3 regions of the Streptomyces sp. 840.1 genome follow, and region 3 is predicted to be linked to each of the others. Evidence: riboswitches for the same ligand, from Rfam matches in the RefSeq annotation. Region 3 holds a riboswitch; each other region holds the start of a gene.
What was found. A riboswitch is a leader RNA that binds a small molecule or an ion and turns the genes downstream of it on or off. The one in region 3 is predicted to bind cobalamin.
Positions count from the first base shown of each region.

Region 1: another riboswitch for cobalamin. It lies ahead of EDD93_RS31300 (ABC transporter substrate-binding protein); the one in region 3 lies ahead of EDD93_RS34540 (CbtB-domain containing protein).
Region 2: another riboswitch for cobalamin. It lies ahead of EDD93_RS24220 (ABC transporter substrate-binding protein); the one in region 3 lies ahead of EDD93_RS34540 (CbtB-domain containing protein).

Region 1 is NZ_RJUU01000002.1:1,169,361-1,176,620, reverse strand. Features, by position in the region: gene EDD93_RS31315 (PRC and DUF2382 domain-containing protein) at 1-287, shown strand, start outside; gene EDD93_RS31310 (ABC transporter ATP-binding protein) at 376-1,161, opposite strand; gene EDD93_RS31305 (iron ABC transporter permease) at 1,158-2,249, opposite strand; gene EDD93_RS31300 (ABC transporter substrate-binding protein) at 2,246-3,313, opposite strand; cobalamin riboswitch at 3,349-3,537, opposite strand; gene EDD93_RS31295 (beta-ketoacyl synthase) at 3,612-4,835, opposite strand; gene EDD93_RS31290 (acyl carrier protein) at 4,832-5,092, opposite strand; gene EDD93_RS39755 (hypothetical protein) at 5,188-5,328, opposite strand; gene EDD93_RS31285 (acyl-CoA dehydrogenase) at 5,361-7,260, opposite strand, start outside.
Region 2 is NZ_RJUU01000001.1:5,282,332-5,289,591, reverse strand. Features, by position in the region: gene EDD93_RS24235 (alpha/beta fold hydrolase) at 545-1,441, shown strand; gene EDD93_RS24230 (transposase) at 1,739-2,251, opposite strand; cobalamin riboswitch at 2,819-2,961, shown strand; gene EDD93_RS24220 (ABC transporter substrate-binding protein) at 2,991-4,058, shown strand; gene EDD93_RS24215 (iron ABC transporter permease) at 4,055-5,146, shown strand; gene EDD93_RS24210 (ABC transporter ATP-binding protein) at 5,143-5,943, shown strand; gene EDD93_RS24205 ((2Fe-2S)-binding protein) at 6,124-6,819, opposite strand; gene EDD93_RS24200 ((2Fe-2S) ferredoxin domain-containing protein) at 6,816-7,208, opposite strand.
Region 3 is NZ_RJUU01000003.1:463,216-470,475, forward strand. Features, by position in the region: gene EDD93_RS34500 (NAD(P)/FAD-dependent oxidoreductase) at 1-432, opposite strand, end outside; gene EDD93_RS34505 (SRPBCC family protein) at 550-1,008, opposite strand; partial or broken gene EDD93_RS40575 (plasmid stabilization protein) at 1,307-1,393, opposite strand; gene EDD93_RS34515 (DUF2945 domain-containing protein) at 1,439-1,663, opposite strand; gene EDD93_RS34520 (pirin family protein) at 2,090-3,055, opposite strand; gene EDD93_RS34525 (tetratricopeptide repeat protein) at 3,198-3,554, shown strand; gene EDD93_RS34530 (GNAT family N-acetyltransferase) at 3,667-4,173, shown strand; gene EDD93_RS34535 (CbtA family protein) at 4,261-5,034, opposite strand; gene EDD93_RS34540 (CbtB-domain containing protein) at 5,064-5,279, opposite strand; adenosylcobalamin (AdoCbl) riboswitch at 5,282-5,431, opposite strand; gene EDD93_RS34545 (histidine phosphatase family protein) at 5,543-6,127, shown strand; gene EDD93_RS34550 (family 16 glycosylhydrolase) at 6,323-7,225, shown strand.

The DNA.
Region 1 (7,260 bases), on a different contig from region 3:
TCCGGGTGGTGCGTGAGCCGCTCCAGCCCGGCGACAAGGCGGCCCGCTCGGACATCAACGAGCAGGACGTCGAGGTCACCCTGCACGCCGAACGCGCCACGATGCGGAAGGAGACCGTGCCGGTCGAGCGGGTGCGGATGGAGACCAAGAAGGTGACCGAACAGAAGGAAGTCTCCGCGGAACTGCGCAAGGAGCAGATCGACTACGCGGACGGCATGACCAAGGACGGAAAGGACATGGGCGGCAAGGACGCCGGCGGCGAGTTCGGTCAGGGACGGCGCCGCTGACCCCCGCGCACCGCGCCGGACCGGCCGTACCGGACAGGAGCGAGGGGCGGACCCGCGTCACGGGGGTCCGCCCTCTCGTGTCCCCGCGTCAGGGCCTCCCCGGGCGAAAGCGCACCGAGGGCCGCCCCGCCGGGCCGTCCGGGGTCACGACGGCCCCGACCCGGTAGACGGCGGCGATGAGCTCCTGGGTGATCACCTCGGCAGGCGTGCCGGCCGCGACCACCCGGCCGCCGTCCAGCACCACGATCCGGTCGCAGAACATCGCGGCCAGGTTGAGGTCGTGCAGGGCGATGACGGCGGTCAGCGGCAGCGAGGCCACCAGGGACAGCAGTTCCAGCTGGTGCTGGATGTCCAGGTGGTTCGTCGGCTCGTCCAGCAGCAGCTCGCGCGGCTGCTGGGCCAGCGCGCGGGCGATCTGGACGCGCTGGCGTTCGCCGCCGGAGAGGGTGTGCCAGGACTGGTCCCGGCGGCCGGTGAGACCGGTCCGCTCCAGGGCCTCGGCCACCGCGCTCTCGTCCTCGGCCGTCGGCGCCGACCAGGCGCGGCGGTGCGGGATGCGGCCCAGGCGTACGACGTCCACGACGCTCAGCTCGACCTGGGTGAGCGAGTGCTGGTCGACCACGGCGACCCGCCGGGCGACCGTGCGGCGGCCGATCCGGGCCAGCGGGTCGTCGTCGAGGGTGACCGTGCCCGCGTCCGGCGCGAGGACCCCGGCCAGTATCCGCAGCAGGGTCGACTTCCCCGAGCCGTTCGGGCCGATGAGGCCGACGGTGGCACCGGGCGGCGGGGTCAGCGAGACCCCGTCCAGGATGAGGCGGCCGCCCGCCTCGCGGCTGACCCGGTCGGCCCGCAGCCCGCGGCCGGGCGCGCTCACGCGGCCCGCCGGGTGCGGTAGAGGACGAGTACGAAGGCGGGCACCCCGATCAGGGCGGTGACGACGCCCACCGGAACCTCCTGCGGATCGAGGACGGTGCGCGCGAGGGTGTCCACCCAGACCAGGAACACGGCCCCGGCGAGCGCGGTGACGGGCAGCAGTCTGCGGTGCCCGGAGCCGGCGAGCGCGCGGGCCGCGTGCGGCAGCACCAGGCCGACGAAGCCGATGGCGCCGGCCGAGCTGACAAGGGCGGCGGTCAGCAGCGCGGTCGCGCAGAGCAGCACGATCCGGGTGCGCCCGACGTGGACGCCGAGGGTGGCGGCCGCGTCCTGCCCGAAGGCGAAGGCGTCGAGCGTACGGGCGTGGCCCAGGCAGATCACGAGGGTCACGGCCAGCACGGCGGAGCAGGTCCACACATCGCTCCAGCCGACGCCGCCGAGCGAGCCGAGCAGCCAGAACAGCACCCCGCGGGTCTGCTCGGCGTCGGCGGCGGTCATCACGACGAAGGAGGTCAGCGCGGAGAACAGTTGCATGGCCGCGACCCCCGACAGGACCACCCGGTCGGTGCTGCCGCCGAGGGTGTGGCTCAGCAGGAGGACCAGCGCGAAGGAGCAGAGTGCCCCGATGAACGCGCCGGCCGACAGGGACACCGCTCCCCCGCCGACCCCGAGGACGACGACCACGACCGCGCCGGTCGACGCCCCGGAGGAGACGCCGAGGACGAACGGGTCCGCGAGCGGGTTGCGCAGGAGCGACTGCATGACGGTGCCGCAGACCGCGAGCCCGGCGCCGCAGACGGCGGCGAGCAGGGTCCTCGGCATGCGCAGGTTCCAGATGATGCCGTCCCGGATCGGGCTGAGCGGCGAATCCCCGAGCCCCAGGTGGGCCGCCACCGTGTCCCGGACGTCTCCGACGGAGATCCGGGCCGGGCCGATGGTGACGGCCACGGCGACGGACAGGACCAGGAGCAGCAGGCCGCCGGCCCACAGGAGTCCCCCGCCGATGCCCCGGACACCGCCATGTCCGCGCTCACCGGCGGCGAAGGGCCCGTGTCCGGTCGCCCGCGTGGCACGTTCGGTGTCCGTCACCCCGCGAGCCCGAAGGTGCGCAGCCCGGCGGCGACCCGCTCCACGCCCTCGACCGTGCGGATCGACGGGTTCATGGCCTGTCCGCTGAGCAGCACGTAGCGCTTGTGCCGTACGGCGTCCATGTTCTTCGTTGCGGGATTGGACTCCAGGAACGCGATCTTCCGCGAGGCGCTCTCGGCGGTCTGCGACTTGCGGGTCAGGTCACCGATGACCAGCACGTCCGGGTTGCGGTCGGCGACCGTCTCCCAGTTGATCTGCGGCCATTCCTCATGCGTGTCGTCGAAGACGTTCTTCGCGCCCAGCTCCCGGGTGATGACGCCGGGCGCCCCGCAACAGCCGGCCAGGTACGGGGACTCGGAGTTGGCGAACCAGTACATCAGGGTGGCGCCGGAGGCGTCGATGCCGTCGGTCGCCTTCCGTACCCGGGCGGTCAGCTCCGCGACGAGCTTCTCGCCGCGCTCCGGGACACCGAACACCTTGGCCATGTCGCGTACTTCGCGGTAGACGCTGTCCATGGTCAGTGCTCCGGTCCTGACTCCGTCGCCGTCCTTGCTGTTGTCCTTGGCGGTGCAGTCGGCGGGCGAGACGTAGGTGGGGACGCCCAGTTCCTCGAACTGTTCCCGGGGGGCGACGCCGCCCTTGGCGAGCGTCGACTCGAAGGACGCGCTGACGAAGTCGGGCTCCTGGTCGAGGACCTTCTCGGACGAGGGGCGGTTCTCGGAGATCCGGGGGATGCCGGCGTTGGCCTTCTCCAGGCCCTTCATCACCGGGTCGGTCCAGGTGGCGGTGGCGGCGAGCCGGCCGGCGAGGCCGAGCGAGAGCAGGATCTCGGTGGAGCCCTGGTCGACCGGGACGGCGCGGCGCGGGGCCGCTCGCACGGTGACGGTGTGCCCGCAGTTCTTCAGGGTCACCGGATAGCCGTCGGCCCCGGCGGGCCCGTCGGCGGAGCTGTCACCGCCTGTTCCGCAGGCGGTCAGCAGGAGTGTTCCGGCCGTGAGCAGGGCGGCGGAGCGGGCATGGCCGGCTATGAGCGGCACGAAGTACCTCGGCGTCTCTGGGCCCATGCGCGGGGCCCGGTGTACGGAGTTCCGCGAACCGGTGCCGGACCGCGGGTGCCAGCAGGTCTTCGGACTCGGGTTCGTACGGTCGGGGCGCCTTCCCGGGGACCCGTAGGTCTCCCAGTGGCTGCTGGCCCCGCCCGTCCCCCTCACCGCTGCGCGTCAGTTCCGGATTCGCACCGGATTCCCTGACCCCTACGTGGAGTTCGACTGGCCCAGGCACGCTACCACGCGGGTCCGCGCAGCTCAGCGAAGGTGCCGCGGGCGGACCGGGCCCGCCCGGCCCGGTCCGCCCGCCGCGTCCTCAGGGCCGCAGGAGTGCGGCCACGGCGTTGTGCCCGCCGAACCCGAAGGAGTGGCTGAGGGCCCGCCGCACGGGCAGCGCCCGTGGCCGCTTGGTCACGCAGTCGATGTCGAACCCGGGCGCGGGCGCGTCCAGGTTGGCGACCGGCGGGACGATCCCGCGCTGGAGCGTCAGGATCGTCAGCCCCGCCTCGATCGCTCCGGCCGCTCCCATGCAGTGGCCGAGCACGCCCTTGGGCGCGGTGACGGGCGGCCGGTGCGGGAAGACCCGGCCGATCAGGGCGGCTTCGGCCGCGTCGTTGCGCGGGGTCGCCGTGCCGTGCGCGTTGATGTGCTCGACGTCCCCGGCCTGCCAGCCCGCGTCGCGCAGCGCGGCCTCGACGGCCGCCTGGGCGATGCGGCCGTCGGGGTGCGGGCTGGTGGGGTGGTGGGCGTCGGTGGTGGCGCCGGTGCCCGCGAGCAGCGCGCGTGGCTCGGCGCCCCGTGCCTCGGCGTCGGCCGCGCGCTCCAGCACCATGACGGCGGCGCCCTCCCCCATGACGAGCCCGGCCCGGTCGGCCGCGAAGGGCCGGCTGAGCCGGGACAGGTCCCGGTCCGCGAGGGCGGCCGCGCCGGATCTGGCGAATCCCGTCATGGCGATCGGGAAGAGGGTCGATTCGGTGGCTCCCGCGATCGCCAGGTCGCACTGTCCGGTGACGAGCAGGTCCCGGGCCACGGACAGTGCGGTGATCCCGGACGAGCAGGCGGTACAGGGCGCCAGGCTGGGGCCCGTCGCGCTCATCTCGATCGCGATCTCCGCCGCGGGCATGTTCGGGATGGTGAGCAGGATCCCGGACGGCGAGGTCGCCTCGGGCCCGCGCCGCTCCAGCACCAGGGCCTGATCGGTGAGGCCGGCGGACCCGCCGCTGCTGGTGCCGACGACGACCGCGACCCGGCTGCCGTCCCAGCCGCCCGGGTCGAGTCCCGCGTCGCAGACCGCCTCCCGCGCGGCCAGTACCGCGAACTTGGTGTACCTGCCCATGCGGAAGGCGGTACGGCGGCCGATCGCGGCGTCCAGGTCGATGCCGTCGACCGTGCAGGCGAAGTCGATCGCGCATCCCGCGAGCTCGGGGACGGTGCGGGCCGGGCTGACCCCGGCGCACACCCCGTCCCAGGTGGACTCGGTGTCGTTGCCGACCGGGGTGATCATTCCCAGTCCGGTGACAGCGATGGCCGGCATCTTCATCGGGCCGTGCTCACCGGCGCCTCGTCGCGGGCCGCGGCGCGGAGGTACTCCGTGAGCCCGGCGAGGCTGGTGTCCCGGTGCAGCGTGCCCGGGTCGAGCTCGACGCCGACGGCCTCCCTGATGACGACGGCGAACTCGGCGACTGCCAGGGAGTCCATGTCCAGGCTGTCCATCGTGGATTCGGGGAGAATCTCGGCCACAGGCACCCTGAAGGTACGGCTGAGTACCTCGGTGATCGTGGGGTGAATCGCGCTCATGGTCTTCCTCTCCATCATGCCCGTCCGGCGGGGGTGTCCCGGGGCGGTTCCTCGCACCACCCCGACGCCGGAGTAACTGAGCAGCGTCCCTCCAGTTACGCCTTGCGGCGAACCGATTCGCCTGCGGGCGTCCCCGCCCCCGTGCACCAGCGCGAGAGCACGGCCGCGGTGCCCCAGAAGGCCAGCAGTACGACACCGACGCCGACGCCCTGTACCGCGTCGGCCGCGCGCCGCACGCCCTGTCCAGCCGCCCGCTCCGCCGCGCCCCTCACCGCCCGGCCCCGGCGGGTGCCGGGGACCCGGCCTTGTGCCAGGAAGCCCCCGGGTCGTCGTACGCCTCGGCGTAGCGGGCTCCGGCGATGGGCCAGTCGGCGAGCACCTCCTCCGGCAGCGCGAAGGAGTCGGCGAGCTCGGGCAGGTGGGCCGCCACCGCGGTGACGAGTCGCTCGGTGCGCTCCGTCAGGTCCTCGACCTGGCCGGCCGTGAGGTGGCCGGCGACGAGCAGGTCCCCGCTGTAATGCTGGACCAGGCGCAGCGCGAACAGCAGGGCCAGCTCGGTCAGCCGCTCGCGGGCGGGCCCCTCGGGCAGGCCGTCGACCGCGTCCGCGTACGCCTCGGCCGCCTGCCGGCAGGCATGCGCCTCGACTCCGCGCAGCGCGGGCCCGGACCCCTCGTTCCACCGCCGCAGCGGACCGCCGTGCGGGGCCCGTGCCATGCGGACGCGGGAACGGGCGAACTGGATCCGCTCCACGTGGGCCAGGAGCCGGCCGAGGAAGCGGAGGTCGTCCAGGTCGCCGGGCTGCGGGCCCGCGGCCGCGGTGCCCCAGGCCTCCGGGGCGTCGGGCATCGCGGAGATGACCATCTCGGACGCGGCCTTGGCGTGGATGGCCATGTTGTCGCCCTCGGCGGTGATGGCACCCTCCACCGCGGTGACGAGTTCGCTCATGCCGTTGTTCTCCAGCAGGCCCTGGGCGCCGCACCGTTCCCGGCATTCGACGATCACGGACCGGGCCTGCCAGGTGATCCAGCCCTTGGCGACGTCGACCAGCCGCCCGGCCGCCTCGCGCTCCGGCTCCGGTCCGTGCGCCGCCGCCTCCCAGCGGTCCAGGGCCCGTCGGTGCAGCAGGCTCATCGCGAAGACGGTGGCCATGGCCTCGGCGAGCGGGCCGTGGTGGCTGCGGTGGGCGATCACCGGCAGCGGCGGCAGCGCGCGGCCCCCGGAGACGTACCGGTGGCCGGAGTAGCGGACCGCGATGGCGAGCGTGGCGCGGGCGGAGCCGATCGCGCTCGCGCTCATGCAGATGCGGCCCGTGGTGACGCGGCCGATGGAGGCGAGGAACCGGCGTCTGCGGCCGGCGGTGCCGCTGCGGAACACTCCGTCGTCGTCGACCCGTCCCTGCCGGCCGCCGAGCAGCGCCTCGCGCCCCACGAACACCTGGTCGAAAGAGGTCAGGCAGTGGTCGACGGGGCTGCCCATCCGGGCCGGAAGCCTGCGGATCCGCACCCCGGGCATGGCGTGCGAGGAGTCGGTGAGCGGCACCAGCAGCAGGAAGACCCCCTGGTCGGTGCCCCCCACGAGCAGTCGGGCGGCGACGAGTCCGCTCTTGGGGCCGCCGGCCGGGCTGGTGTTGGGCATGAACTTCTGCGCGCCCAAGTGCGGGGTATGCAGCACGAATCCGTCCCGGGCGGGGTCGTAGGTGGCCGTGGTCTCGACCGCGGCGGCGTCGTTGCCGTGCGCCACCTCCGTACAGAGAAACGTTCCGATGCGCCGCATCGCGAGGAAGTCCGACAGGTCGCGGGAGCGGTCGTCGTCGTGGTCCAGGAGGCTGCCGAGGAAGAGGTTGTAGTGGATTCCCGCGACGGTGGCGAGCGAGGTGTCCACCGGGGCGAGCCATTCGTGCAGCGCGGCCAGGGCGCGCGGGTCGGCCGCCAGCCTGGCGCCGCTGTCCAGCGTGCTGTTGAGGGTGCGCAGCCGTGCGTGGGCGAGGGCGAGCCGTTCGTCGGGGGTGGGGCCGGGCAGGGGCCCGGCGGGCCGGCGGAACGGGTCGGTGGCGATGAGCCGCTGCCAGAAGCCGTGCTCCCGGCGGGCGTCGGTGCCCAGGAGCACCGAGGTGAGCCGGTCCGTGGTCCGCTCCGGGCCGGCGGTCAGCACGGGGCCGTCGATCGTT
Region 2 (7,260 bases), on a different contig from region 3:
TGGCGTCTCCCACACGTGTCTCATCAAGCCCCCAGCGAGCTGCCCCACCCTCAATGACCGCGTGGACGTCAGGCCGACTGTGACGATCTCGGAGCCACTTCCCAACGCAGCGGCGGAGTTGGATCGTCACCGAGGCTGCCAAATTAATGCCCTCGCCAATGATCGAACATCGGTTAGGGTGCTTGTCATGTCCTACATTTACGTCCGTCTCCGGACCGTCTGAGAACCGCCTGTCGCCTTAGTTGCTCCGCGACCGGGACCAGTCGCGCAACCCGCAGGAGACCACCGCGGTCTCACGGAGTCCACTGCCCTGCGGGTGCCGATCGACCCCAAGGCGACGCGCGCCCCTTTGCGGTGAGCGCATCCCTACGCGTGCTGCCACTGGTCGGCACGCGGTGGTTGCCGCTGCCCTCGGCACGGGTGTGCACGGCCACTGAACCGGATGCGCCTGATCACAGGCGCGTCCGTTTCTCACTCAGCTTCGGCGGCATCAGCCCCTCGGCCATGCCTGCCGTAGCGCACATCGGACATAGGACTGACCCGTATGACTTCTGTTCCCAGCACCTCTCTGCGCCCACGGCAGGCCCGCGAGGCGGATACGACGTTCGTGCTCGTGCACGGCTCGTGCTCCAGTTCGCTGCTCTGGGCTCCCGTCCAGCGCGAACTGGCGCTGCGTGGCCATCGGAGCTTCGCCGTCGACCTTCCGGGCCACGGATTCGACGCACAGTATCCGGCCGCCTACCAGGCGCCGCAGGACCTCGAAGCGTGGGCGGCCGTGCCGTCGACCCTTGCTGCGGTCACCCTGGAAGACAACGTCGACATGGTCGTCGACGTCGTCCGGCAGGTGGCCGAGCACGGGCCGGTGGTCCTCGTCGGCGCCAGCCTCGGCGGGACCACTATCACCGGGGTGGGCAACACCGTCCCCGACCTGGTGAACCGGCTCGTCTACGTCTCCGCGTGGTCGTGCGTACAGCGCGCGAACCCCATCGAGTACATGCAGGAGCCCGAGTTCAGCGAGAACCTGCTGGCACCGCTGGCAGCACTGAACGTCGGCGATCCCGCCGAATTGGGTGCCGGCCGGGCCAACTACCGTACGTCCGACCCTGTTCTGCTCGCCCTGCTCAAGGCGGCCATAATGGCGGACGGCACCGATGAACAGTTCCGTGCCTTCCTCAACATCCTCCAGCCGGACGAATCGCTGGCGGTGATGACGGCCGACGCGCGAGGTGACGCCGCCACCTGGGGCACCATCGCACGCACGTACATCCGTCTGGCCGACGACCGGACGATCCCCGTGGCCATGCAGGACCGTCTGATCGCCGAATGCGACGCGCTGACCCCTGACAATCCGTACGACGTACACACGATGAACACCAGCCACACCGGGTTCGTGCTCCAGCCCGCGAAACTGGTCGACATCCTGGAGCACCTGGCCGTCTGACCGAGTAACACCCGACCCTTCATCCCGGGTTGAGGGGCCAGCCGCCCGTCGGCTGGCCCCTCAATGCCGGAGCTAATGAGCTCGTGCACGGTTAGCAGTGGGACATCGAAGGCCAGGGCGGCGTCTCGGTGCTTACATCTGCCGAGCCAGGATTCGGCCTGCGGTTTGCTGCTGGGGCAGTGGGCCGGGGTGCGGTGGTGTCACGACGCGTCCGCCGGTCTGTGCTCCGAGTCCTTGGTAGCCGCCATCCGCCAGGATCTCGACCGTTGACCCGTCGGCCAGGAACTTGACCAGCCCTCACTCTCGGGTGTGGGTGATGTCCGCGCAACTCCCGGGTCTGGTCAGGCTACAGAACAGCAGCCGCCCGTCCCCGTCGGTGAACACCATGACCTTCACGGCGATCTGCTTGTTCTTGCCGGAGATGAACCGGTCCCGGTTCTTGCTGCCAACGGCCGGGCGGCGGACACGAATCCGAGTGCCGTCGATGATGCCGGTCTTCCCGGTCGTGCCGAGATGGTCAACGACCTCGGCCAGGGATCGCAGCCGCACGCCGGGGCTGATAGTGCATCCCCGCTCGGCGAGCAGGGGCCGCACTTCGCCGATGGCCCGGGGGACAGACGAGCGGTCCACGCCGAACCAGCAGGCCAGCACACCATGAGTGACCCCGTGGCGAAGGTGCACGAGCCTGGCTTGGTGACATTCGTGCCACAACGGCCCAACCTCTGAAACGAGTTCAGCGACCACAGCGGCCGAAAGCCCCGTGATCCTCCGGTTGCTGATGATCGCGGTACGCGTCACGTTCGTCACCACGCAACCATGATCGACTATCCAGAGCTCGACGTCTCACCGCCAACCATGCACGAGCTCGTCAGTAGCAGTTCCTCTCCCCGCGAGTCATGGAGTTCAGCGTGCACCCGGTTTCACGGTTGAATCCTGTGTCGACTCCGGCAGCAGACGTGCCAGGCGCAGAGGGAGCCGGCGGTCCGCAGGTCCCCACCTACGTGCCCGGGGGCAAGCCCCCCCCGGTCCTGCACGGCCGCCGTGTAATCGGAGCGGTCCCTTGGGCGCCGGTCACGGCCGGGGTCTTCGACCTTCACCACGCGGTACGGACCCCGCGCGTGCTCCCCGATCATCTGGTGGCACCGGTCGGGCAGGCCGCTTCGCTTCGTGGGGTCCCTTGCCGACGATGAAGAAGATGTCGGCGCACCGTATCGCCTTCACGGCTTGAAGGGTCAAAAGGGGTCAATTGATGGAGATCACCTGCCCCGATGTCGTGGCGATGGCGATGATCGCGCGCTGTTCCGTACTCGGTACTCGCTCGCGCGGTCTTCCAGGAACCTCTCCCCAGGAACGGACCGGTTTCCTCGTTCACCCGGTCATTACGTACGATCACCAGGTCAATGCCGCAGCAGGAGCCAGGAAGCCGGTGCGAGTCCGGCGCGGTCCCGCCACTGTGACCGCGCATGTCCCACGGGGCGTGTGCGGAAGTCAGGTCACTGACCTGCCGCGGGCCCGATCCGAGGAGCGCGGACTCCGCAGGAGGCTTCCCATGCACGACGGTCACAGCCGTCCCCTTTTCTCGCTCTCCCCCTCGCCTGCGGTGTACGCAGCCCCACGCGGCCGCGGGCTCGTGCGCCTCACCGCAGCCCTCACCGTGCTGTCGGCGATTGCGCTGACGTCGGGCTGCGGCTCGTCCGGCGCCACCGCCGGCCCCCCGGAGGCGAGCGCCTCGGCGGCGAAGGGCTTCCCCGTCACCATCGACAACTGTGGTGTCAGGACGACGTACACCGAGCCGCCGTCCCGTGCGGTGACCATCCACCAGCATCCGACCGAAGTGATGCTCTCGCTGGGGCTCAAGGACCGGATGGCCGGTACGTCGTACCCGGACTCGGCGGTCCTGCCCGCTCTGCGCAAGGACTTCGCGTCGATCCCGCAGCTGTCGAAGGGGGCGCCGTCGTTCGAGAAGGCCCTCGACACCGATCCCGACTTCGTCTACGGCGGCTACGCCAGCGCGTTCGCGGAGAAGGAGGGCCGCTCGCGCAAGGCGTTCCAGGACGCGGGCATCGACACCTACCTCAACCGGGAGAACTGCGCCGGAGAGAAGGGGGTGACCATGGAGGACACGTACACCGAGATACGCACGATCGGCAAGATCTTCGGCGTCTCGGACCGCGCCTCCACCCTCGTCTCCGAGCTGCGCACCCGCGCCCGCAAGGCGAGCGAGGCCGTGAAGGACGCGCGTGACGTCTCCGTGTTCGTCTACGACAGCGGCGACAAGTCCGCCTTCACGGCCGGTGGCAAGGGCCTGGGCAACGAACTGATCAGACTGGCAGGCGGCAGGAACGTCTTCTCCGACCTGGACGACGTGTTCGGCGACGTCTCCTGGGAGCAGGTCGTCGACCGCAAGCCCGACGTCATCGCCATCTACGACTACGCGGGCACCGGCGTCGCGCAGAAGAAGAAGTTCCTGCTCTCCCAGCCGGCCCTCGCCGATGTGCCCGCGATCAAGAACAGGCGTTTCGTGGTGCTGCCGCTGACCGACACCCTCGTCGGCGTCCGCTCGGCGGACGCGGTGGGCGACCTGGCGCGCGGACTGCACCCGGACAGCTTCAAGTGACCGCGTCCACCACGGACGCCGAGAACACCGCCCTGGTGAAGCCGCGCCGCCGGGCCGCGTTCGCGCTCACCCTGGTCGGGCTCACCGTGCTCCTGGCCGCCTGCTTGACCGCGGGACTCGCTTTCGGCTCGGTGCACGTGCCGCCCGGCCAGGTGTGGGGCATCGTCACGCACGCGCTCGGCGCCGACTGGACGGAACCCACCTGGAGCCGAGCGCGGGAGACGATCGTCCTCGACGTGCGCGGGCCCCGCGTCCTGCTCGGCGCGGTCACCGGCGCGGGTCTCGCCGTCGTCGGCACGGCGTTGCAGGCTCTGGTGCGCAATCCGCTCGCCGAGCCGTACCTCCTCGGAGTGTCCTCCGGCGCCTCGCTCGGCGCGGTCTCGGTGATCGTGTTCGGGGTGAGCTTCTTCGGGACGGTGTCCCTGTCGGCGGCCGCGTTCGCCGGGGCACTGGGCGCACTCGTGCTCGTCTACGCCGCCGCCCGTACCGGCGGCCGCATCACCTCGCTGCGGCTCATCCTGGCCGGGGTCGCGGTGGCGTCAGTGCTCAGCGCGCTGTTGAACCTGATGCTCCTGACGACGGACAACGGCAACGAGGCACGCACCGTCCTCGCCTGGACGCTGGGCGGCCTGGGCGGCGTGTCCTGGGGTTCGCTGTGGCTGCCGGGCCTGGCGCTGCTGCTCGGCATCGCCGTCCTCATGGTGCAGTCCCCGAACCTGAACCTGCTGCTCGCCGGCGAGGAGGCCGCCGCCACCATGGGCCTGGACGTCGCCCGGTTCCGGGCCCGGATGTTCGTGCTCGTCTCGCTGGTCACCGGGGTGCTGGTGGCCTCGGCCGGACCGATCGGTTTCGTCGGACTGATGCTGCCGCACACCGTGCGGCTCCTCGTCGGCGGCGACCACCGGCGGGTGCTGCCCGCCGCCGCGCTCGGGGGTGCGTCCTTCCTGGTCCTGGCGGACATCGCGGCACGGACCGTAGCGGCACCGCAGGAGATGCCGGTCGGGGTCCTCACCGCCCTGTGCGGGGGGCCCTTCTTCCTGTGGCTGATGCGACGCGACGCCCGTAAGAACGCGGGAGGCACGGCATGACGGCGGCCGAACTGCGCGTCGAGGGCGTCACGCTCACGGCCGGGGCACGGCGGCTGGTCCACGACGTCACGCTCACGGCCCGCCCCGGGGAGACGATCGGCCTCGTCGGACCGAACGGCAGCGGCAAGTCCAGCCTGCTGCGCGCCGTCTACCGGATACTGCGGCCGGCAGCCGGAACGGTCCGCGTCGACGGCGAAGACGCCTGGTCACTGCCACCGCGCCAACTGGCACGCACCCTGGCCGCAGTGGTGCAGGACGCTCCCTCCGGCCTCGATCTGAGCGTGCGTGAGGTCGTCGCGATGGGCCGCGCCCCGCACAAGCGACTGCTGTCGGGCGACACGACGCAGGACGCCGCGCTGATCGAGGCGGCACTCACCTCGGTCGACGCCGTCCCCCTGGCCGACCGCGCCTTCGACCGGCTCTCCGGCGGCGAGCGCCAACGGGTTCTGATCGCCCGTGCTCTGGCCCAGGAGCCGTCGCTGCTCGTCCTGGACGAACCGACCAACCACCTGGACATCCGGCACCAGTTGGAGATCCTGACCGTACTGCGCAGACTGCCCGCGACGGTCCTCGTCGCCCTGCACGACCTCAACCTGGCCGCGTACTACTGCGATCGCCTGTTCGTTCTGTGCGACGGCGGTGTCGTCGCTTCCGGAGCGCCGCACGAGGTACTCACTCCGCGCCTGCTCGCGGAGGTCTACGAGGTGACCGCCGAGGTCGCGGTGCATCCTCGCACGGGCCGTCCCCAGGTGACGTTCCTGCCGGCGGACGCACCTGTGCCCGACGCGAACCGGTGACCGGGCGCCCTCGGTCAGCTGGACGCCGGTACCGGGGTACGAGCCGGCCTGCGGCGGCGGATCCGGGACGCCGGACTCACCGCGACGCGGGCTGCCTGCGTCGCGGTGAGCAGATCCCGGACGCGTTCGGAAACGGGCGGGCCGGGCCCCGACGGCCTGCTCCGCTCCGCTCCGCTCCGGTCACCGGGCCAGGCAGCAGTCACCGCACTTCGAGCCGTTCAGGGCCCGGTAGTACAGACAGCAGCTCCGCCGCCGGAACGTCAGCTCGGGGCCGGTGACCTCACCCGTGCCCAGCAGCCGCCCCGTCTGGAGGAGTTCCCTCGTCAGCCCGGTCAGCGGTGCCCGCAGGCCGGGCCGGGACCTCAGCAGCTGCGCCGCCGAACCGACCAGCGCGGAAGCCGAGTTGCCCGCGAGCAGGCGGGGAGCCACCTTCACCGGAAGACCCCGCTCGACACCCTCCAGGACGCCGTCCGCCTGAGCGCGGACGGCATCGGCGAGCGACGACGTCGACTGCGGAGCACGGCTGCCCCGGGGCTCGGCCAGCCGCAGCGTCGGACTGTCACCGGCCCACTCCACGGTGGCCGTCTCCGGCACGATCCCGTGCAACAGCGCGCAGGCGAGAACCGGTGACCACAGGCGTGCCGCGAGCCCGAGATGGGCGATGGAGACTCCGACGCGGGCCTCGGCGGTGTCGTAGCGTTCATTGACAGTCCTGGCCCGCGCGGCGAACCCTTCCCCGGTGAGCCCTCCTTCACCGGACCCGGGCCCCTGGGCCGTGTCCAGGTCGAAGAATCCGCCCATCCGCGCCACGTCGCGCAGCGCCCCGACGACCTCGTGGGCCGGTACCGCGTCCGCCGCGCCCCAACCGTTGGTCATGAGATCGCCGTCCCGACGCGGCGCGGCGGGTCGATCAGATAGAGGTCGAGGATCCCGGGACGGTCCGCGACACCCGGCCCGCCGGCCCGCACCCAGTCCGCTATGTCCTCGGTGGCATCGGGGTCGTTGACCAGGCCGAGCCAGACCGGCCGGGCCCCTGCCGCCCGTCCGACGGCCGAGGGCTGTACGACGATGACGTTGGCCTGCTCGCAGAGGTCCAGGCACTCGGATGTCCGCACCGGGGCGATCTCCCGCAACCGCGCGGTCTGCGCGGCGTGATCGCCCCGCACCTTGGCCGTGCCGCAGCAGCAGTCGCGGCACACCACCACCCGGCAGGGGACCGCCCGGTCCGGCGTCGGCGCGTTCTTGTCGGCGGGCCGCTCAGGCATGCCGCATCCTCCCTCTAGCCGGGGAGTTCCGCCCCGGGGTCATTCGAGGAGG
Region 3 (7,260 bases):
CGGAAAGGGCGTGAAGAGGGTGCTCAGAATATCCTCGCCGACCCGGTCCCAGAGATCGCAGAGGTCGCTCCACGCCCTGCCGTCCCCCGGGGCGGCCCGGTCGAGCCCGTCGGCCGTCACCCGCCGGTCGCGGTCGAGGATCGCGCAGGAGCCGTCGAGCAGCGGGTGGGCCAGCACGTGAGGTGCGTGGGACCAGCGAAGGCCCTCCTTGGCGAGGTCGAGTCCGTTCAGCACCGGCGAAGCCGCCGCCAGCGGATAGAACGAGCTGAACAAGTCGTTCACGAACTCGGGATGCACACCGCGGTCGCTGCGCACCGCCCCTCCTGGGGTTTCCTGCGCTTCGAACACCTCGACCGTCCAGCCCGCGTCCGCGAGCAGATTGGCCGCCACCAGGCCATTGGGACCGGCTCCGATCACCACCGCGTCGGCCATGCGTCGTCCCCTTCGTCATGTCCGTCGGCGCGCGGATCGTGTCGTCCGTCCCGCGTCGCGTCGTGGCCGTGTCGTCAGTTGGAACTCACGGTTTTCCCAGGTCACCGTTTTCCCAGGTCACCCCGTGCGGACGCCGTGGGCGTCGGCCTCGGCGTCGACCACCTTGGCGAGCCGCTCCAGCATCGCGCGGTGGCGGAGCTGGAGCACGGCGTCGAACACGGCGTTGTGCAGAACGCCACCGAGCCCCCGCAACGGATGCTCATCGAGGATGACCAGTGTTCCCTCGCCCCACGGGCGGATGTCGAAGGCGATCCTCGCGGTCCCCATGGGCCCACTGAACACCTCGAGTTCGAGAGCACCCGGCCGCTCGAGCCGCCGTACGGTAGTGCGCCCTTCGAACTCCTTCGGCCCCAGGCGCAGGGTGTAGGCGATAGAAGATCCCAGACTCGGCCAATTCCCCTCAGCGGGACGCGAGTCCGATGTTCCTACCACCCATTCCGCGTACTGCTCGGGCTGTTCCAGCACGGCCCACAGGGCCGAGGGCGGGTGGTTGATGAGCTGATGGCGGACAGCCATGAACGCCTCCACGCACGCAAATGGATGAGTGGCAAGGGCTGAATCGGACACTTATCACTCTAGTTGCCATTGGATGTACCAACATGTCGGCGATGAGTCTTCATCGGTCTCGCCGTCCCTCCGGGGCCGGCGCCCCGTGGGCCGGCATTCGCTCGGAGCGGGCGCCGGCTGGCCGTCGGTCGGGGGCGAGCCGGCCTGGGGCCATAACTCACGTCATGTGTTCCCTCGGTCACGGGAACGAGACCGGGTTCGACTGATATATCCCCTGAGCGGCCCCGCCCCAGGCGTAACCAGCCCTTCAACGGCCGACGGCCTTGAGCAGCTCCTCCTTGTTCATCGTGGAGCGGCCCCCGATGTTCTTCTTCTCGGCCTCTTCGTACCGCTGGCCCTTCGGGCGGCCCCGGACCCCGCCGGCCCGCGCTGCCGCCGCTTACGACCCGTCGTTCTTCCGGCGCAGCGACTCGGGCTTGTGCACGGCCGTCCTGCCCGTCTTGTCGCTCTCGACCTCGTACTGGGGATCGTCCTTCGACGCAGCCACGGTTCGGCCGGCGGCCTTGGTGCGCCGGTCAACCTTCCTCGTGACAGAGCCCTCGACCGTCTTCCCGTGGCTCTTCCATTCGACGTCGTCCCCTGCGGAGAGCTTCTTCTTGGTCATGGAAGGCGTCCCTCTCTCAAGGATCGTGGTTCCGCGGCCCGCCAGGCGATTCACTGACGTCGGGGCGGTAGACCAGGGCAGCATGAGTGGGCGAGATGGCTGACACCGAATACCTGGAGTACGCGCGGTGAGTGGCAGCAGCGAGTAGCCCTGTTCCATGACCGGGTCAGGCACCTCTCACCGGACATCGTGACACCGCGGGAGACGGGGCGCACCCCCACTGCACAACGGGCCCGTCAGCTGCCGGACGACGAGTTCCACAGGGCCGAGCAACAGGAGCGGGAGCCGGAGAGCGCTGGTCGGGCAGGGCAGGCACCGCCCTAGGAATCGACCTACCGGAGGCGCAACTGCGCCCCTCCGCCGTACTGGCGGGGGGCCGCAGCCGGCGCACACGACTAAGACCGTCGGAGAACACATCCCTCCAGGTCAGCGCACCCGTCCCCGCGGTTTCAGCGCCACCGGCGGCAGTGCGGGAGCAGACAGCCGGTCGCCGTCGTAGCCGTGCACCTCACCGAAGCGGGAGCCCTCCGCCCACGCCTGCCGGGCCTCCTCGATCTCCTCGTGGGAACGCCCCACGAAGTTCCACCACATGACGATCTCCTCCTCGAAGGGCTCACCGCCCACGAGCATCAGACCGGCGTCGGACTCCGCGCGCAGCGGGAGTTCGGTGCGGCCGCAGCCGAGGTAGAGCATCGAACCCGGCAGGACGGGTACGCCGTCGACCTCCGCCTCGCCGGACATCGACAGCACCGCGTACTCGAAGTCGGGGTCGAGCGGGAGGCGGGCCTCGGCGCCCCGGCGCAGCGCCAGGTCGGCGCCGACGATCGGGGTGTACGCGGTGCCGGGCGAGAGCGCACCGTCGAGTTCGCCGAGGATCACCGTGGCGGTGAGGCCGGGGGCCGTGACCGTCGGCAGGTCCGTGTGGTGCTGGAAGTGCGGCTCGGCGTCGCGGTGGGCGTCGGGGAGCGCGACCCAGAGCTGTGCGCCGTGCAGCAGAGCGGCGTGCGGCCTGGGGCTCTCCTCGGAGTGGCTGATCGCCCGGCCCGAGGTCATCAGGCCGAGTTCGTACGGGCGGATCGTCGCCAGGCTGCCGAGGCTGTCGCGGTGCAGGACCTCGCCCTCGTGCAGCCAGCTGACGGTCTGCAGGCCCATGTGGGGGTGGGGCGGCACCTGCATCCCGGGCTCGTCGGTGATGTCGTCGGGGCCGTAGTGGTCCACGAAGGCCCAGGCACCGACCATGCGGCGGCCGAGGTTGGGCAGCAGTCTGCGCACCTCGGTGGACTCCCCGAGCTTCACCCGACGCGGGGTGAGGAGTTCGCGTACGGGTTCGGCGACGACGAAGCCGCGCCCTCCGCAGACGGAGGGAACTGCCTGGCGATCGAGATTGCTCATGGCGCTCAACCTATTCCCGTACGGGCCCGGTCCGACGGCACCCACGCCGAATATTTAGTGGAATGTTAAACCACCTTGGAGTGTTGTGACCATCGACGCAGCCGGGACGGGCCCGGCGGCGAGCCTCGACCGAGGAGGACGAATGAGCGACACCTACTACGAGTTCGGTACCGCAGCCGAGCGGTGGGAGCGCGCGCAGTTCTTCTTCGAATCGAAGGAGTACCTGGTGGCGGCCCGGATCCTGGGCGGGCTGGTCGAGGAGGTGCCGGAGCAGGTCGCGCCGCGCCTGCTGCTGGCGAGGGCCTACTACCACTCGGCGCGGCTCGGCCGGGCCGAGACGGAACTGCGGGCGGTACTGGAGCTCGACCCCGTGGAGCACTACGCCCGGCTGATGCTCGGCCGCACGCTGGAGCGCCAGGGGCGGCAGACCGAGGCGGCGACACACCTGCGGGTGGCGGCCGCGCTGGCCGGGGACTTCACCCCGGCGGGCGGCGCGTGACCGCAGGTCGACCGGGGGTGCCTGCGGCGGGTGGGACATGCGGTACGGGCGGGCGTTCACCGGGAGATATCCGGGTGCGGCCCGCCCGCACCGCGTGATAGTCCACTGCGTCATGACCGTTATCGATACCCCGCGCCTCCTGCTCCGCGCGATGAGCGCATCCGACGTCGAGCACGTGGTGGAGGGCCGGCCACCGGAAGGCGTCCGGTGGGCGGCCGGATACCCCTCCCAGGGCGAGCGGGCGGCGGCCACGCGCGTCCTGCGCGCCATTGCCGAGACCGGGGATCCGGCTCCGTTCGGCTCGTACGAGATACGGCTCGGCAAGGACGGGCCGGTGATCGGCGGGCTCGGGTTCCACGGGGTTCCCGACGAGGCCGGGCACGTCACGATCGGCTACGGGCTCGTGCCCTCGGTCCAGGGCATGGGGTACGCCTCCGAGGCGCTCCGCGCGCTGCTGCGGTTCGCCCGCGGCCTGGGCGTCGTCTGCGTGCACGGGGACACCGACCTCGACAACGTCGCGTCCCAGCGCGTCATGACGGCCGCAGGCATGCGCCTGGTGCGTGAGGACTCCCTGCTGAAGCACTACCGCGTGGACTGGGACGGTCCCGCCGGGCGGTGACGCGAGCCGGCCCGTGACGCGGCGGAACCCGCGAGGACTCACCTCGCGGGTTCCGGCGCTGCACGGGCCCGACGGCGCGTGGGCGGGTCAGCCCGCCGCGGCCGCGGCGCGTTCCGCTGTTGTGCCGCCTGCACGGGCAGGCTGCGCCCTCGGCACCAGCAGCCGTTCGGTGAGGTAGCCGAAGAGCAGCCCGAAAGTGGTCCACAGCGTGACCTGGACCGCGAGCGTGGCCAGCCTGAACTGCCACAGCAGGGTGGCCGGGAAGCCCTTTCCGACCTCGTTGAACGAGGGCAGGAAGACGTACGCGAGACCGATGAGCAGGACGTATCCGGCCCCTGCGGCGATCGTCGCGTTCCAGGCGCCCAGGCGGGGTGCCAGCCGCCTGCCGAGGATGACGGCGGCGACGGCCAGCAGCACGCTGAGGGCGACCATCAGGAAGAACAGTGCCGTGCGTCTGCCGATGGTGTCGGGGTTGCCGACGGCCGGCGGATTCGCCGGGTACTTCAGGAACGGCACGACGTACACGGCCAGCAGGGCCGCGCCCGCGATCAGCGCCGCGGTGGCGCGCGGACCGAAGCGGCCCATCCGGCCGAGCGCGTAACAGAAGACGAGTGCGGCGATGCCGCCGATGGCCACGCCGAAGACGACTACGCCGGTGGCGAGGCCCGCGGTGGACTGCATGGTGCGGCTGACGAGTTCCTCGCCGCCACCGTGGTCGTGGCTGTGCGCCTCCTCCAGGGCGATGGCGGCGTCCACCCGGGACTCGCCGAGGAAGTAGGCGACGGCCAGCGCGAGCGCGCCCGCGACGAGGCCGGCCAGCATGCCGCGGACCAGCAGAGCTCTGACAGATATGGAGTTCATGAGGGATTCCCCTGGATCAGCCCGGTGGGTCAGTGGCAGGGGAAACCGAGCAGGTGACGGCCGTCGTGGACCCACTCGTGCACGCCCGCGCCCGAGATGACGGAGGTGGCGCCCTGCTCGGCGCCGACGAAGTAGAGCAGGATCAGCATGAGGATGCCGAAGAAGACCGCCCAAGGGGCGATGGCCTTCAGTGAGATGGGAGTGATGGCGGGTGCGCCGGTGGCGGGGGCAGCAGTCTGTGCCATGGCAGAACCTCCTGTGGGAACACGCGTCCCGATCGTGGTGCCTGAGACGAAGGTGCTGGGTCTGACTTCCCCGCACAGGTACGGGTTCACAGTGGCGCGACCGTGCCGGATTCTCACCGGACTTCCGTCACACCCTCGTCGTGTGGTCGCGACCATACCGCCTGGGCGTGGGCGCCGCCATGGTGCGGTCCGGGCGTCCGGGAAGCCCTGATGCCATGGTGTGGTCGGGCAAGTGGCCACCGTTCAGGGAGTTGAGGGCAGCAATGACGGTACGGGTGATGTTGATCTCACCGGCGATGAACGCGGCGCTGCGCGAGGCCCGGTTCGCCGGTGACGCGCCGCTCGACGACTCCGGACTCCGGCAGGCGCGGGCCGCCGCACCCGCCGTGCCATCGGCGGCCAGGCGCATGCGCGGCCCGTCCATGCGCTGCACCGCGACCGCGGACGCACTGGGGCTCCGGTCCGAACCCGAACCCGCCCTGCGGGACTGGGAGATGGGCCGCTGGTCCGGCGCCCGGCTGGCCGAGGTGAGCACGGCCGAGCCGGACGGGGTGGCCGCCTGGCTGAGCGACCCGGCCGCCGCGCCGCACGGGGGTGAGTCCCTGCTGGAACTGTGCACGCGGGTGGGCTCGTGGCTCGACTCCCCGCACGGAAGCGACGACGGGCGGGTGCTGGCGGTGGCCGAGCCCGCCGTGATCCGCGCCGCGACGGTCCACGCACTGGACCTCCCGCCGCAGGCCTTCTGGCGGCTGGACGTCGCCCCGTTGACCGTCACGGAGCTCAGCGGCAGGTCGGGGCGGTGGAACCTGCGCTGCGGCCGGCCGCTCCCGGCGGAACCGGAGAGCTGACGAACGCGCCGACGGGGCGGCGGCCCGGTGCGTGCAAGAACTGTGGTCTGCCAAGAGCCTTGACACGCTCTTGGTTCACTTCTTAAATCACGAAGTGAACTAAGGCCTCAACTCCCCCACGTGGCCGCCATGCCCCCACTTGTCATATGCATGGTGAGTCACATTTCCTCCGTCCCGTACGGAAAGGAAATTCACATGAGCTCCCCCCACCTGACCAGGCGCCTCCTGGTCTCCGCACTCTCGGTACTCGCCCTCGTCTCCGCCACCTCCGGCCTCGCCTCCGGCGCCCCCATGCCGTCTCCGGCCTCGAAGGGATCCGTCACCACGCAGGCGTCCACCGCCGCCGCGACGTTCACCGACGACTTCGACGGAGCCGCAGGTTCCGCCGTTGACGGCGGTAAGTGGCAGATCGAGACCGGTGACAACGTCAACAACCACGAGCGGCAGTACTACACGGCCGGGAACAGCAACGCGGCGCTGGACGGCCAGGGCCATCTGGTCATCACCGCGCGCAAGGAGAACCCGAACAACTACCAGTGCTGGTACGGCACCTGTGAGTACACCTCGGCGCGGCTCAACACCTCGGGCAAGTTCACCCAGACCTACGGCCACGTCGAGGCCCGGATGAAGATCCCGCGCGGCCAGGGCATGTGGCCCGCCTTCTGGATGCTCGGCGACGACATCGGACAGGTCGGCTGGCCCAACTCCGGCGAGATCGACATCATGGAGAACGTCGGCTTCGAACCCAACACCGTCCACGGCACCCTGCACGGCCCCGGCTACTCCGGCTCCGCTGGCATCGGCGCCGGCTACAGCCTCCCCGGCGGCCAGGCCTTCGCCGACGACTTCCACACCTTCGCCATCGACTGGGCCCCCGACTCCGTCACGTGGTCCGTCGACGGCAACGTCTACCAGCACCGCACCCCCGCCGACACCGGCGGCAACACCTGGGCCTTCAACAAGCCCTTCTTCCTCATCCTCAACCTCGCCGTCGGCGGCTACTGGCCCGGCGACCCCGACGGCAACACCACCTTCCCCCAGCAACTCGTCGTCGACCACGTCCGCGTCACCACCAGCGACAGCCAGCCCCCGGCCTGAGCGAAACGGTCCCGCCGGGCGGCCGCCCGGCGGGA